3 regions of the Ferribacterium limneticum genome follow, and region 3 is predicted to be linked to each of the others. Evidence: riboswitches for the same ligand, from Rfam matches in the RefSeq annotation. Region 3 holds a riboswitch; each other region holds the start of a gene.
What was found. Region 3 has a riboswitch for cobalamin ahead of bluB (5,6-dimethylbenzimidazole synthase). Riboswitches for the same ligand answer to the same signal wherever they lie in the genome.
Positions count from the first base shown of each region.

Region 1: linked by a shared signal. The riboswitch ahead of KI617_RS19325 (TonB-dependent receptor) and the one ahead of bluB (5,6-dimethylbenzimidazole synthase) in region 3 are both predicted to bind cobalamin.
Region 2: linked by a shared signal. The riboswitch ahead of cbpA (modified peptide precursor CbpA) and the one ahead of bluB (5,6-dimethylbenzimidazole synthase) in region 3 are both predicted to bind cobalamin.

Region 1 covers NZ_CP075191.1:4,024,290-4,028,656, reverse strand. Annotated here, with positions in the region: gene KI617_RS19325 (TonB-dependent receptor) at 1-1,991, opposite strand, end outside; cobalamin riboswitch at 2,112-2,421, opposite strand; gene cobJ (precorrin-3B C(17)-methyltransferase) at 2,469-3,461, opposite strand; gene KI617_RS19315 (cobalamin biosynthesis protein) at 3,458-3,871, opposite strand; gene KI617_RS19310 (cobalamin biosynthesis central domain-containing protein) at 4,147-4,367, opposite strand, start outside.
Region 2 covers NZ_CP075191.1:457,256-461,622, reverse strand. Annotated here, with positions in the region: gene KI617_RS02190 (YitT family protein) at 1-338, shown strand, start outside; gene KI617_RS02185 (DUF4870 family protein) at 346-753, opposite strand; gene KI617_RS02180 (GNAT family N-acetyltransferase) at 757-1,254, opposite strand; gene cbpB (peptide-modifying radical SAM enzyme CbpB) at 1,315-2,688, opposite strand; gene cbpA (modified peptide precursor CbpA) at 2,685-2,852, opposite strand; cobalamin riboswitch at 2,961-3,096, opposite strand; gene ubiD (4-hydroxy-3-polyprenylbenzoate decarboxylase) at 3,159-4,367, opposite strand, start outside.
Region 3 covers NZ_CP075191.1:156,003-160,369, reverse strand. Annotated here, with positions in the region: gene KI617_RS00770 (response regulator) at 1-600, shown strand, start outside; gene KI617_RS00765 (cobyric acid synthase) at 606-2,069, opposite strand; cobalamin riboswitch at 2,128-2,323, shown strand; gene bluB (5,6-dimethylbenzimidazole synthase) at 2,365-3,111, shown strand; gene cbiB (adenosylcobinamide-phosphate synthase CbiB) at 3,108-4,019, shown strand; gene cobD (threonine-phosphate decarboxylase CobD) at 4,012-4,367, shown strand, end outside.

The sequences.
Region 1 (4,367 bases), 350 kb from region 3:
GCGCCGCCCCAGTATTCGATGTCGTTGGCTTTCTTGTCGAACAGATTGAGGACGTCGAGCGTGATCTGCAGCTTAGGCGTGATGCGGTAGCCGGCCTTCAGGCTGGCCATCCAGAAAGCGGAAGACTTCTGCTCTCCGGCTTCCTCCAAGGCATAGGCGCCGAGGTAGCGCAGGCGCAGGCCGCCGAACCAGGTGCCGCCGCTGTCGGCGCTGAGGCCGAGCGAGGCGGTGAGCGGAATGGCGTTAGGCACGCGGCGACCGCCGTTGTCCGGGTTGGCCTCCTTGAAACGTGCCTGCGACCAGGCGATGTCGGCATCGATGATCCAGCCATCGGCCGGCGTGATGTAGTTCGACCATTCGATGCCATGCCGGCGCGAGGCGCCCTTGGGCTCGGTGATGCCCTCGTCACCGATGAAAACGAGTTCCGAGGCGAGGGCCATCTGCCAAACCGACAGGCTGCTCTGCCAGCCCTTGAGTGGCGTGGTACGCAGGCCCAGCTCGCTGCCCTTGGCCTTGACGATCAGCGGCACGGCCTCGACGGCGCTGCCGTCCTGCGGATTGCTGCGGGCCGTGGCGCCGCGTGCATCGTTGCTGTGGAAGCCGTGCCCCCAGTTGGCGTAGAACTCGGTCGGGCCGAGCAGATCGAAGGGGCCGAAGACCAGGCCGAGCTTCGGGCTGGTCTGTCCGGCCGAAGCGTCCCCGCCGTTGCTCATGTTGAACTGGCCGGCCAGCGGTGTGACCCGGGCGTCGATCTGGTCGCGGCGCAGGCCGAGCGTGCTGCGCAGCCAAGCTGTCCATTGGGTGCGGGCTTCGAGCAGGACGGCGAGCGCCGTCTGGCGGATACGATCCTCGCGGATGGTGTTGGTTCGTTGTCGGTTCTCGGTGGCGTACAGGCCGACCGAGGCAATCCGGTCCTGGCGAAATTGGGTGCCGAGGCTCAGCTCGGTGTCCTGCCATTGCGGCCCGAGGAACCAGCTGTGCTTGACCTGGCCGCCCCACAGCGTGCGATCGTCGGCCTGTTCGTGCTGGTCGCCCTGCAGGCTGTTGATGTAGCCGGACGGATTGGCAAAGTAGTTCAGGCCGTAGTCGATGACGTAGAGGTTCAGCTTGCTGGCGCCGGTGTTGGTGGTGCGTGCCCAATCGCCGGCCAGGCTGTGGCGGTGCGTGCGGCCGCCGTCGCTTGGCGACAGCGCGCCGTAGCGACCGATTTCGCCGCCGGTGATGGCGCGTTCCGGCACATGCTCGGTGGCCGTCCAGTCGGCTTTGTAGACCATGCCAGTCAGGGCGAAGCCGTTGGCTGCGGTGCCCGAGGTCAGGCGCAGCACGGCGTTGTGTTTTTCGAGATTCTGCGGTTGTTCCCAGGGGCCGTCGTAGCCGCCGACCTCGATGGCGCCGACCAGATTGAGGTCGCCCAGGCTGTGTCCGCCGGCGGCGAGCAGGCGGCGGAAATTGTGCTGGCCCATGCCGAGTTCGACGAAGCTCTGGTCGAGCCTGCGCAGGTAGTCGATGCGCGCTGAGCCGGTGGTGGCGAAATCGCCATCCTCGGCCGCATAGACGCCCTTGCGGTACTGGATGCTGCCGATCAGCTCGGGAATCAGGAAATTGAGGTCCATGTAACCCTGGCCGTGGGCGTGGCTGGCCATATTGACTGGCATGCCCATGACGTGACTGGCGAAGTCGCTGCCGTGGTCGAGATTGAAGCCGCGCAGGAAATACTGGTTGGCCTTGCCGTCACCGGAGTGCTGGGTGACGATCATGCCGGGCACGGTTTCCAGCGCTTCGGCTGGGCGCAGCAGCGGCCGGTTGGTGAGCTGTCTGGCGGTGACTGTGCCTTCGGTGGCCGAGTCGGCAACACCGGTCAGGTCGTGCTGGCCGCTGCTGACGGTGACTTCCTGCAGGGTTGGCATGCCGGCGGCGTGGGCGAGACCGCCAACCGTCAGGGTGAGGGTAAGAAACGAATGCTGCCAAAAGGTGAAATGTGGGTGTCGCATGGACTGCTCCAGTCACGACTGCCTGCCACGGATCGCTGCGCCCTGCGCACACGGTGCCCAGGATCGCTGCCATCCGCATCCCCGCAGACAGTCAGTTTGAAAACACTGCTCCGTCAAGCGGGCAGTACGACGCGACAGGCCGGTCTCCGGGCTGGCAAGTCTTGACGCGTCGCCTTCCCGGGCGATCCCTGCCGCATCGAAATGACACTTTGTCGACTTCACCTCGTCGTGCAATCGCACTGCCTTCGGTTCGTCTTCGTGTTTCATTCCAATGCGGCAGGGATCAATCTCCCAGTGGCCTGATGGCGCGTCCGCACTCGCTTACCGTTGCGGGGGCAGCCGGGGCATTGCGACCGCGTGGGTCGCGCACCCCGTTCCCGTTTCACCCACAGCCCTTGAGGCTGTAAGCACCTGTTGCGGGTGTCCGGCGGTATTGCCTGAGCCTTGCCAGGCCGGACGCTGGCAAGGGTGAAAAAATCAGCCGTTTTCGGCCGTGGCCTCCTCGCCTTCCGGCGGCAGTTCGGTCTGCAGCACGGCGGCGATGTAATCCTCCGGCAGGCGGTATTCGGCGGCCAGTTCGGCGGCGCTCCTGCCGCTCTGCTGGATGGCCGCCATCCAGCCGTTGAGGCCGGTGGACAGCGAACGGCCGGCTTGTTCGCCGGCATGCGTGTTGCGTTCGCCATCCTCTACCGCGTACTTGTTGGCGTAGCCGCGCGGCGTGACCATCAGGCCGTGCTTGATGAAGGTGTTGGAATTGCCGATCAGCACCGTCGACAGCATGCCGATGTCAGCTTCGGCCATCTTGTCCAGGGTGGTGAATTCGATGCGCTGCTTGGGGCGATAGCCGGACTTGACGATGGCGACCGGCGTCTGCGGATCGCGGTGGCGCAGGAAGAGGCGCTGGGCCTCGACGATCTGCTGGGTGCGGCGGCCGCTCTTCGGGTTGTACAACGCGACGACGAAATCGGCGTAGGCCACGGCGTCGAGGCGGCGGGCGATGGTCGGCCACGGTGTCAGCAGGTCGGACAGCGAAATGGCGCAGAAATCATGGGTCAGCGGTGCGCCGACCAGCGCGGCGCAGGTGTTCAGCGCCGAAGCACCGGGCACGATTTCGACCTCGATGTCCGAGTCGGGCGTCCACCCGGCCTGGAACAGCACCTCGAAGGTCGGCCCGGCCATGCCGTACACGCCGGCATCGCCGGATGAAATCAGTGCCACCTTCTTGCCCTGGCGGGCTCGGTCCAGCGCCTCGATGGCGCGGTCGAGCTCCTCGGTCATCGACTTCTTGATCACCTCCTTGCCGGCCACCAGATCGGCGACCAGGCGGATGTAGGTGACGTAGCCGATGATGGTATCGGCCTCGGCAATCGCCGCCCGGGCGCGGGCGGTCAGGTGGTCGTTGCTGCCCGGGCCGAGGCCGACGAGCATGATCTTGCCGGTTTGGGCGGTGCTGTTTTCAGGGGTATTCATTGGGGAATCCTTGCAATGGAGACGGTGGCATTGCGGCCGTCCTGGCCGCGCAGCTTGTATTTTTCGATGATCAAATGGGTCTGGTCGGCGCCGGCGACGAGAATCGCCGCCGCTTCGGAGACGGACGGCGTGCCGGTGTATTTGCGGACGGTTGCGGAGGGGTTCGGCACCTCCACCGTTGCCAACTCGGTAGCGGGGTAGAAGCGGATGTGCCAGCCGTTGGCTTGGGCGACTTCGGCGAGCCCGATTTCGTCAGCCTTGAGGTCGATGGAGGCGACAGCCCGCACATCGGCCAGCCTGGCCTTGGCCAGGGCCAGTGCCTCGGCGATGCACCGGGCGATGGTGGTGGCCGGGGTGCCGCGGTCGCAGCCCAGGCCGAGGGCAATGGGCATTTCTGGCTTGCGCCTCATGCTGGCAGCCTTGCGGGTTCAACCGCTGTTTTCCGCCGTTGAGCGGCGTCTCCCTTTCTTTGCTTCGCCAAAGAAAGGAAGCAAAGAAAGGCGACCCCCGCGTTCGCGCCGGGCCGCTGGCCCGGTCCCCTGCGCTGCTCAAGCAGCCGGGCGCTTCGCAAAACTCGCCTGCGGCTCAGACATTGCGAACCGACTGCCCCCGGCCGCTCTGCGCTGCTCGGCGCTCTCGAGGGGGGAGGGGGGATCTCGTGGTAGTTGGCGTGCGGCATGCTTATTTACGGTTTGGGACGATAAACAACCCACCGTCCAGCCAGTAGGGCGGCGATATCGGCCGGCATCTCCCGTCGGCTGATCCACAGCACGGCAGTGAAGCGGTCGAGCGGTACGTCTTCCAGTTTTTCGAATTGCGTCACGTTGGCGGGCAACGGGCCTTGGCGCCCGTTGGCGTGGTTGGCCCACCAGTCGGTACTGCCGGCTTCCTGCACCAGCGCGACCG
Region 2 (4,367 bases), 300 kb from region 3:
TCTCGCTATACACCGAACTGCTGCCGACGCTGATTCATCTGCAGTCACTGAACCGCGGCTTTGCGGCGGTGATGGCCGGTTTTCTGGCCGGAGTCGGGCTACTGATGCTGATCCGCCACAAGGCCAGCCTGGGTGGCCTGGGCATTCTGGTCATCCATTTGCAGAACACACGCGGCTGGCGGGCCGGCAAGCTGCAGATGGCGGCCGACTGCCTGATTCTGGGCGCGGCGCTTTTCGTCCGCGACCCGGTCAGTGTCGGCTTCTCGATCGTCGGCGCGGTGGCGCTGAACCTGGTCATTGCGGTCAATCACAAGAACGGACGCTACATGGGCACCTGAGCCCCGGTCATTCGCCGACTGGCCGCACCCCGTTCAGCGCCACCCAGCCACGGATGACCCGATAGCCGACCCACAGGCCAAGCAGGGCGATCAGGATCCAGGCGATGGGAATGCCGATGATGGTGATAATCAGCAAACCATAGACCACCAGCCACAGGAAAGTGAACCAGAAGGTACGGATCTGCCAGCGAAAATGGCTTTCCAGCCAGGTGCCATTGACCTCGCCCCGCTTCAGGTAATTGAGAAAAACCGCCAGCAGGGACGGCAGGCCAAAGACGAAACCACCGGCCACCGTTGCCGCCGAGGTCACGCCGATCAGCACGGCAATAGCGTGCAGGCCGTAGATGAAGTGGGTGTATTGCACCAGAGAAAGGCGCACACCCTTGAGGTCGTCGACGGGAAGAGGTTCCTGCATGAGTTAATCCTCCGGGAGATATTTCTGCATGAGCAGCGCATGGCCGGCGGCCGGATCGAGCACATAGGGCGCGAATCCGGCCTGCTGGTAGGAAGCCATCGCCCGCGTGTTGTTGGACAGCACTTCCAGCGTCAGCTTACAGCAACCAAGTTGGCGAGCGCGTTGTTCAGCCCAAGCCAGCAGAGCCTGGCCGATGCCCAGGCCGCGCAAGCTTTCGTGCACCACGATATCGTGAACATTGAGCAGCGGCTTCGCGGCGAAGGTCGAAAAGCCGGCGAAACAGTCGATCAGTCCGACCGCCTTGCCATCGAGCCAGGCCAGCGCGCCATGAAAGCCTGGAACCTCCTGCATGGTGCCGACCAGATGGACCTTGGCGTAATCCGAGAGGCCATCACCGCCGCCCATCGGATCACGGGCATAGTGTTCGAGCAGGTCGAGAAAGGCTTCGACGTGACGCAGATCAGCCAAATCAGTGGCGGTAATGACAAGACGGGAGTGCATGACTGGCGATGCCTGAAAGCAAAGGAAGGGCGCCATATTAAAGCGCCCGCCCGGCATTTCTCAACCCATCGCAAAAACGCTTTCGGTTCCCTCGTCCCAGCCATCCCACAGATAGTCATCGGCCTTGCCGTCGGCGATCAGGCGCAAGGCGTAATTGACCTGTTCCTTGTAGAAATCGCAGAAGGCGCCGATCTTGTCCATGCCGCCGTTCATCTCGAAAGCTTCGGCTGGGCACGGCGAGCCGCAGAAATGGCGGATCGCGCAATCGCCGCACGGGCTGAACCGGTCAACGTCGCGCGTCGTCACCTCGCGGAAGGCGGCGGAATCCAGCGCGGCCTCGACCCCGCCAGTCAGCAGGCTGCCGCCATTGAAACGCGGCAGGCCGATGAACTCGCTGCATGGATAGAGGCTGCCGTCGGCGGCCAGCGCGAAGAAGGCTCGGCCACCGCCGCAGGGCGAGATGTCGCACATCAACCGGCGGGCCGTCGGCGCCAGGATGCCGATCAGGATATTGGCGAAATTGGCGACCATCAGCTTGCGCCCGGTTTCCTGATACAACTCGTGGGTCCGGTCGAGAGCGGCGAAGAAGGCCGCCGCCATGTCACCATCGGCCGGCTTGACCCCACGGGCACCGGGCAAGGTGCAGCGCAGGGTGTTGAGCATGCAGGTTGGCACTTCGTGGGCGTGGAACAGCTCGACCATGCGCGTCAGGTGGGGCAAGTTCTCTGTCGTGCAGGTCGTGATGACGCTCCACGAGCCGTAACCGCGCAGCTTTTCCATCGCCCGCAGCACCTTGTCGTGCACGCTCTTGCCGCTCCAGGTCCGCCGGGTCGCATCGGTAATGCCGGAGACCGGACCGTCGAGCGACAGGCCGACGCTGACATTGCGCGAAGTCAGGAAGTCGAGTGCCGCATCGTCGAGCAGCGTCCCATTGGTCTGCAGGCCGAAGACGAAATCGTCGGCAAAGGCATCGATGGCTTCGAAGACGGCCGGCGCATTCATCAGCGGCTCGGCACCGTGAAAAATGGCGCGCGGCTTGCGATCAGCCGGCATCACCGAACGGAAGTAATCGCGCAGCTTGGCCAGGGAATCAAGCAGCGTCTTGACCGGCATGTGGCTGCCGCCGCTGCGCTGGGTATCGGGCAGATAGCAGTAGGTGCAGTTGAGATTGCAACGCTCGGTCGGGTTCAAATAAACACCGGAAGGCTTCAGGCCGAAGCGCAGGGCATGCAGTTCCTGCGAGAACTGTTCGGCCTTGGCTGCATAGGCGGCGACCAGGACCGGGTCGCCGCCGGCCTCATGGACGCGGGTCTTGTCGACCAGCGCCCAGAAAGCCGTCTGCGGATCGGTCACCGCGGCATAGACCGGGTGGCCGATATCGACCGGCTGGAACAGCGTGCCGCGCGCGGCACGCTCGGCGATTAGCGCACTCACTTGGCCGCCTTCCGGTCCATCAGCACGTAGTGCGAGAGGCCGATGCCGTCCGGGTTGCAGCTCTTGCGAACAGCGATGGTCGGGGCCACCGGCTGCGCATGTTGGGCGGATGTCGGCTGGGTTTTAACGGTATTGGATGCGACTTGAGAAACGATCTGGGACATTGTCCACTCCTCGGGAAGACAAAAAACAAAAAGGGCCCCGGCTGAGTGCACGCTGGTCGCATGCATTCAGCCGGAGCCCTTGCCTTGGCTCCTGATTGGCATCGATTCGTCTTCTGGCTTCCGGATCAGCCGAAGCGCTGCGCCTTCCCTGCGCGGCATGCCCCGCAAGTGGCTGGTCTGGCGACCATGCAGTCTTCGTCCCCGGTTACAGCGGCGGGCCCGCCACGGATTCGCACCGTGTTCCGTATCTCGATGCCGATAGGAGGGCGGATTCTCTCAAGCCGCCGCGCCACGGGTCAATTCGTCCTAAAGGCCTAGTTCCTGCCACATCGTGTCGACACGCTTCTTGACGTCGGTATCCATCACGATGGGCCGCCCCCACTCGCGGCTGGTTTCGCCCGGCCACTTGTTGGTAGCATCCAGCCCCATCTTGGAGCCGAGGCCAGCGACCGGGCTGGCGAAATCGAGGTAGTCGATCGGCGTGTTGTCGACCAGCGTCGTGTCGCGCGTCGCGTCCATCCGCGTCGTCATCGCCCAGATCACTTCCTTCCAGTCGCGGATGTCGATGTCGTCGTCCACCACGATGATGGTCTTGGTGTACATGAACTGGCGCAGGAAGGACCAGATGCCAAACATGATGCGCTTGGCGTGGCCGGGGTAAGCCTTCTTGATGCTGACGATGGCCATCCGGTATGAGCAGCCTTCCGGCGGCAGGTAAAAATCGACGATTTCCGGATACTGTTTCTGCAGCAGTGGTACGAACACCTCGTTGAGCGCGACGCCGAGCACGGCCGGCTCATCGGGCGGCTTGCCGGTGTAGGTGCTGTGGTAGATCGGGTCGCGGCGCATGGTGATGCGCTCGATGGTGAATACCGGGAATTCGGCCTGCTCGTTGTAGTAGCCGGTGTGGTCGCCATACGGCCCTTCGAGCGCCACCTCGCCGGGATGAATGACGCCTTCGAGCACGATCTCGGCCGAGGCGGGCACCTGCAGGGTCGAGCCGAGGCATTGCGTCAGCTCGGTCTTGCCGCCGCGCAGCAGGCCGGCGAACTGGTATTCCGACAACGAATCGGGCACCGGCGTCACGGCGCCGAGAATGGTCGCCGGATCGCAGCCGAGCACGACGGCGACCGGGAACGGTTGCCCCGGATTGGCCAGTTGATGCTCGCGAAAATCCAGCGCCCCGCCGCGATGCGCCAGCCAGCGCATGATCACCTTGTTCGACCCGAGCACCTGCTGGCGGTAGATGCCGAGGTTCTGCCGGTTCTTGTGCGGGCCCTTGGTGACGACCAGGCCCCAGGTGATCAGCGGTGCGATGTCACCCGGCCAGCAGTGCTGGATCGGCAGGCGACTCAAATCGACATCCTTGCCCTCCCACACGACTTGCTGGCACGGCGCGTTCGACACCTTCTTCGGCGCCATATTCATGACCTGCTTGAGGATGGGCAGCTTGTCCCAGGCGTCCTTGAGGCCCTTGGGCGGTTCCGGTTCCTTCAAATACGCCAGCAGCTTGCC
Region 3 (4,367 bases):
GAAGCCCAGAAAGTGCTCGATGAGGTGGCCAAGAAAACCCCCCGCAACTATCTGCGCAAGCGAATGCTGGCCGAAGCCGCCACCCTGAATGGCGACAGCGAAACAGCGCGGGCAGCAATGGCCGACGTCATTGCCAATGACACCATGCCTGGCGCGGTTTCGGCGGAAGACCGGCTGGCCATGGCCCGCAGCCACGTCGATGCCGGGGACAAGATTTCAGCCGAAAAAGTGCTGGTCGGCCTACGCGACGCCGAAATTCAGGCGATGAACCTCGCCGAGCAGGCCAGTTTTGCCGCCCTGCTCGCCATCAGTTCGCCGGAAAAGGGCAAGGCCCGCTTTGCCGGCCTGCGCCCAGCCCTGCTAGCCAGCGAATTGGACCCGAGCGCCAGCATCGACGTGATGCGGGCGGCGCTTACAGTCGGCGATCACGAACTGGCCGACCGGCATACCGAGCTGTTGATGACCAGCCCAGACGCCAAGAAGGTTTTCGGCACGATCCGCAAGCAATACGCGCTGCAGGGCCGGGAGCAGGATTTCCGCGAGATTCAGAAGCAGGTGGCGCTCAAGCGCATCCACCACGAAGAGAAGCCGGCCGCCTGAAACGCTCAGCCGGGCAGCAGCGACGACAGCTTTTTCCAGTCCAGCGCGGCTTCGACCGAATCGGCCAGGCGGTCGAGATCAGCCTCACGGCGCGCCGCGAAATCGACTTGTTCGCTCTCGGTCATGCCAGCCCAGGCGAGCAGCGCGGTCAGCGCATCGGGGTGATCAAAGACCCCATGGCAGTAGGTGGCAAAAACCTGATCGTCGGCTGAAATGGCGCCATCGCGGGTGCCGTCAGCCAGTTCCACGGCGCCCAGGGCCAATCCTTCGCCGCGTGTCACACCGAGGTGAATTTCGTAACCGGTCATCGCCGGCCGACCCGGTAGCGACAAGTGACCACTCACATTGCGCAGCTGCTTCTCGGCCTCCAATGTCGTTTCCACGGCCAGCACGCCGAGGCCAGCCGTGCTGCCCGACAGCCCCTCCAGCCCCTGCGGATCGTGGATCATCCGGCCCAACATCTGGTAGCCACCACACAGGCCGACGACCTTGCCACCGTAGCGCAGATGCTTGTGGATCGCTTTGTCCCAGCCCTGCGTCCGTAGCCAGTCGATGTCGGCGCGCACCGCCTTGGAACCGGGCAAAACGATCAGATCGGCGGCTGGCGGCGTCTCACCCGGGCCGATCCAGCGAAAATCGACTTCCGGGTGCAGACGCAGCGGATCGAGATCGTTGTGATTGGAGACGCGCGGGTAGGCCGGGGCAACGACTTTCAGTTTTGCCGTCTTTTTGCCGCCGACCGCCGCGGTGGCGATGGCGTCCTCTGCATCAAGCATCAGGCCATGCAGATAGGGCAGGACGCCCAGAACCGGCTTGCCAGTGCGCTCTTCCAGCCAGGTCAGACCCGATTCAAGCAAGGCAATATCGCCGCGAAAACGGTTGATGACAAAACCCTTGACCCGGTTCTGCTCGGAGGGTGACAGTAATTCCAGCGTGCCAACCAGATGGGCAAAGACACCGCCACGGTCGATGTCGGCGACGATGATCACCGGGCAATCGACCGCCTCGGCAAAGCCCATGTTGGCAATGTCGCGGTCGCGCAGGTTGATCTCGGCCGGCGAACCGGCGCCTTCGACCACCACGCATTCGTATTCAGCAGTCAGCCGCGCCCAGGATTCCAGCACCGCCCCCATCGCCCGTGGTTTGTAGGCGTGATAGGCCTTGGCATCGAGATCAATCGCCACCTTGCCGTGGATGATGACCTGCGCCTTCTTGTCGGTGGTCGGTTTGAGCAAGACCGGATTGAAGTCGGTATGCGGCAGAAGCCCGCAGGCCAGTGCCTGCAAGGCCTGCGCCCGGCCAATCTCGCCGCCATCCACCGTCACGGCAGAATTCAGCGCCATGTTCTGCGGCTTGAACGGCGCCACCCGCACGCCCCGCCGCTTCAGGATGCGGCACAGCGCTGCGACCAGCGTCGATTTACCGGCATCGGAGGTAGTGCCTTGGACCATCAGGGAATAACAGGGCATGGCGAGCATATGTGAAAAAAGTCGGTAATTATGGCACCATCGGGGCCGCCCAATTTGATTTGGGCGAGTGTCTCCGGGTGCCGTTCAGCCTGCTGAACGGAGAATCGGGAAGGCGGTGCAATTCCGCCACGTGCCCAACGCTGTGAGGAGGACGGGCGATGCAAGAAGCCACTGGCAGAGGGGAAACCCGGCCGGGAAGGCGCATCGTTCGGTTGAATCCAAGTCAGAAGACCGGCCGGGAGACGAAATTAGGCTGCATGGACAGGCAGCCATCGTTTTTCCACAAGGGGAATTCATGGAAAACCAGATTGACCATTCTTTTTCAGACGCCGAGCGCGCCGCCGTCTATCGCAGCATCTTCAATCGCCGCGATGTGCGCGGCCAGTTCCTGCCCGATCGGGTACCGGACGAGGTGCTCGCCCGCGTCATGCTCGCCGCCCACCATGCGCCATCGGTCGGTTTCATGCAGCCGTGGAACTTCCTGCTCGTCCGCTCGCCCGAGGTCAAGCAGCGGGTCCGCGACATCTTCGCCAAGGCCCATGCCGAAGCGGCCATGATGTTCCCCGAGGGCAAGCGGGAAATCTACAGCCAGCTCAAGCTCGAAGGCATCGTCGAATCGCCGATCAACCTGTGCATCACCTGCGACCGCGAGCGAACCGGCCCGGTCGTCGTCGGCCGCACCCACATCAAGACAATGGATCTCTACTCCAGTGTCTGTGCCGTGCAAAACCTGTGGCTGGCCGCCCGTGCCGAAGGGCTGGGCGTCGGCTGGGTAAGCATCTTCAACCAGCCTGAACTGCAGCAGGCGCTGGGCATGCCGACCGACATCGTGCCAATCGCCTACCTGTGCATCGGCTACGTCAGCCACTTCCACGACAAGCCGGAACTGGAAAAGGCTGGCTGGCTGCCCCGCCTGCCGATTGCCGACCTGCTCTATTACGACCAGTGGGGCCAGGCTGATGTGACACGCCAGGAATCGCTGACCAACACAGTCGCCGCCATGCAGGACGACATCCAGCAGCGGGGCATCTTTCCGAAATGATGCTCGATGGCGCACTCGCCATGCCGGCCGCCGCCCTGGCGGCCGTGCTGCTCGACCGCCTGCTCGGCGAAGCGCGCCATTTCCACCCGCTGGTCGGTTTCGGCAACCTGGCCGCCGCTGTCGAGAAACGTCTGAACAACCGCCGCCTAGTGCCAGGGCTGTTCGCCTGGGCGCTGGTCGTCCTGCCCTTTGTCGCACTGGCTTGGCTGTTGCGCCCCTACGCCCCCTTCGCCGTCGATGTGGCTCTCCTCTACTTCGCGCTCGGTGCGCAGAGCCTGTGCGAGCATGCGGAAGCCATCGCGAAACCCTTGCAGGACGGGCATCTTGACGAGGCACGACAGCGCGTCAGCTGGATTGTCTCCCGTGACACATCGACGCTGGACGAATCCGGCATCGCCAAGGCGGGCGTCGAGTCGGTACTGGAAAATGGCAACGATGCCATCTTCGGCACCCTGTTCTGGTTCGCCCTGCTCGGCGGCCCCGGCGCCCTGCTTTTCCGCCTGGCCAATACGCTGGATGCGATGTGGGGCTACCGCACCGAACGCTTCAACCTGTTCGGCCGTTTTGCCGCCCGTTTTGACGATGCCTTGAACTGGGTTCCGGCCCGCCTGACGGCCCTGACCTATGCCCTGCTTGGCCAGACCCGCAACGCGCTGGCCTGCTGGCGTACCCAGGCGCCGGGTTGGGACAGCCCGAACGCCGGACCGGTGATGTCGGCCGGGGCCGGCAGTCTCGGCGTGCAACTCGGCGGCGCGGCGATCTATCATGGGCAGGAAGAAATCCGCCCACCGCTCGGCAGCGGACCGGCACCGGTTGCCGCCGACCTTGGCCGGGCGATTGCCCTGATTCGGCAGAGCCTCTGGCTCTGGCTGAGCGCATTTTTCGTGATTGGATTCCTGGATGCTTGAACACGGCGGCCGCCTGCGTGAAGCCGCGGCACACTACAACATTCCGCTGGATAACTGGCTGGACCTGTCCACCGGCATCAACCCTGACCCATGGCCGGTTCCGGCCCTGCCGCCCGCTGTCTGGCAGCGCCTGCCGGAAAGCAACGACGGCCTGGAAGCCGCTGCGGCCGCCTATTACGGCAACGCCAACCTGTTGCCCGTCGCCGGCTCGCAGGCGGCAATCCAGTGGCTGCCGACCCTGCTGCCCCGCGCCGTCGTCGCCTGCATTTCGCCGATCTACGCCGAGCACCCCCAGGCCTGGCAACACGCCGGCCACAAGATCCGTTTCCTGCAGAATGCCCTGTTGCC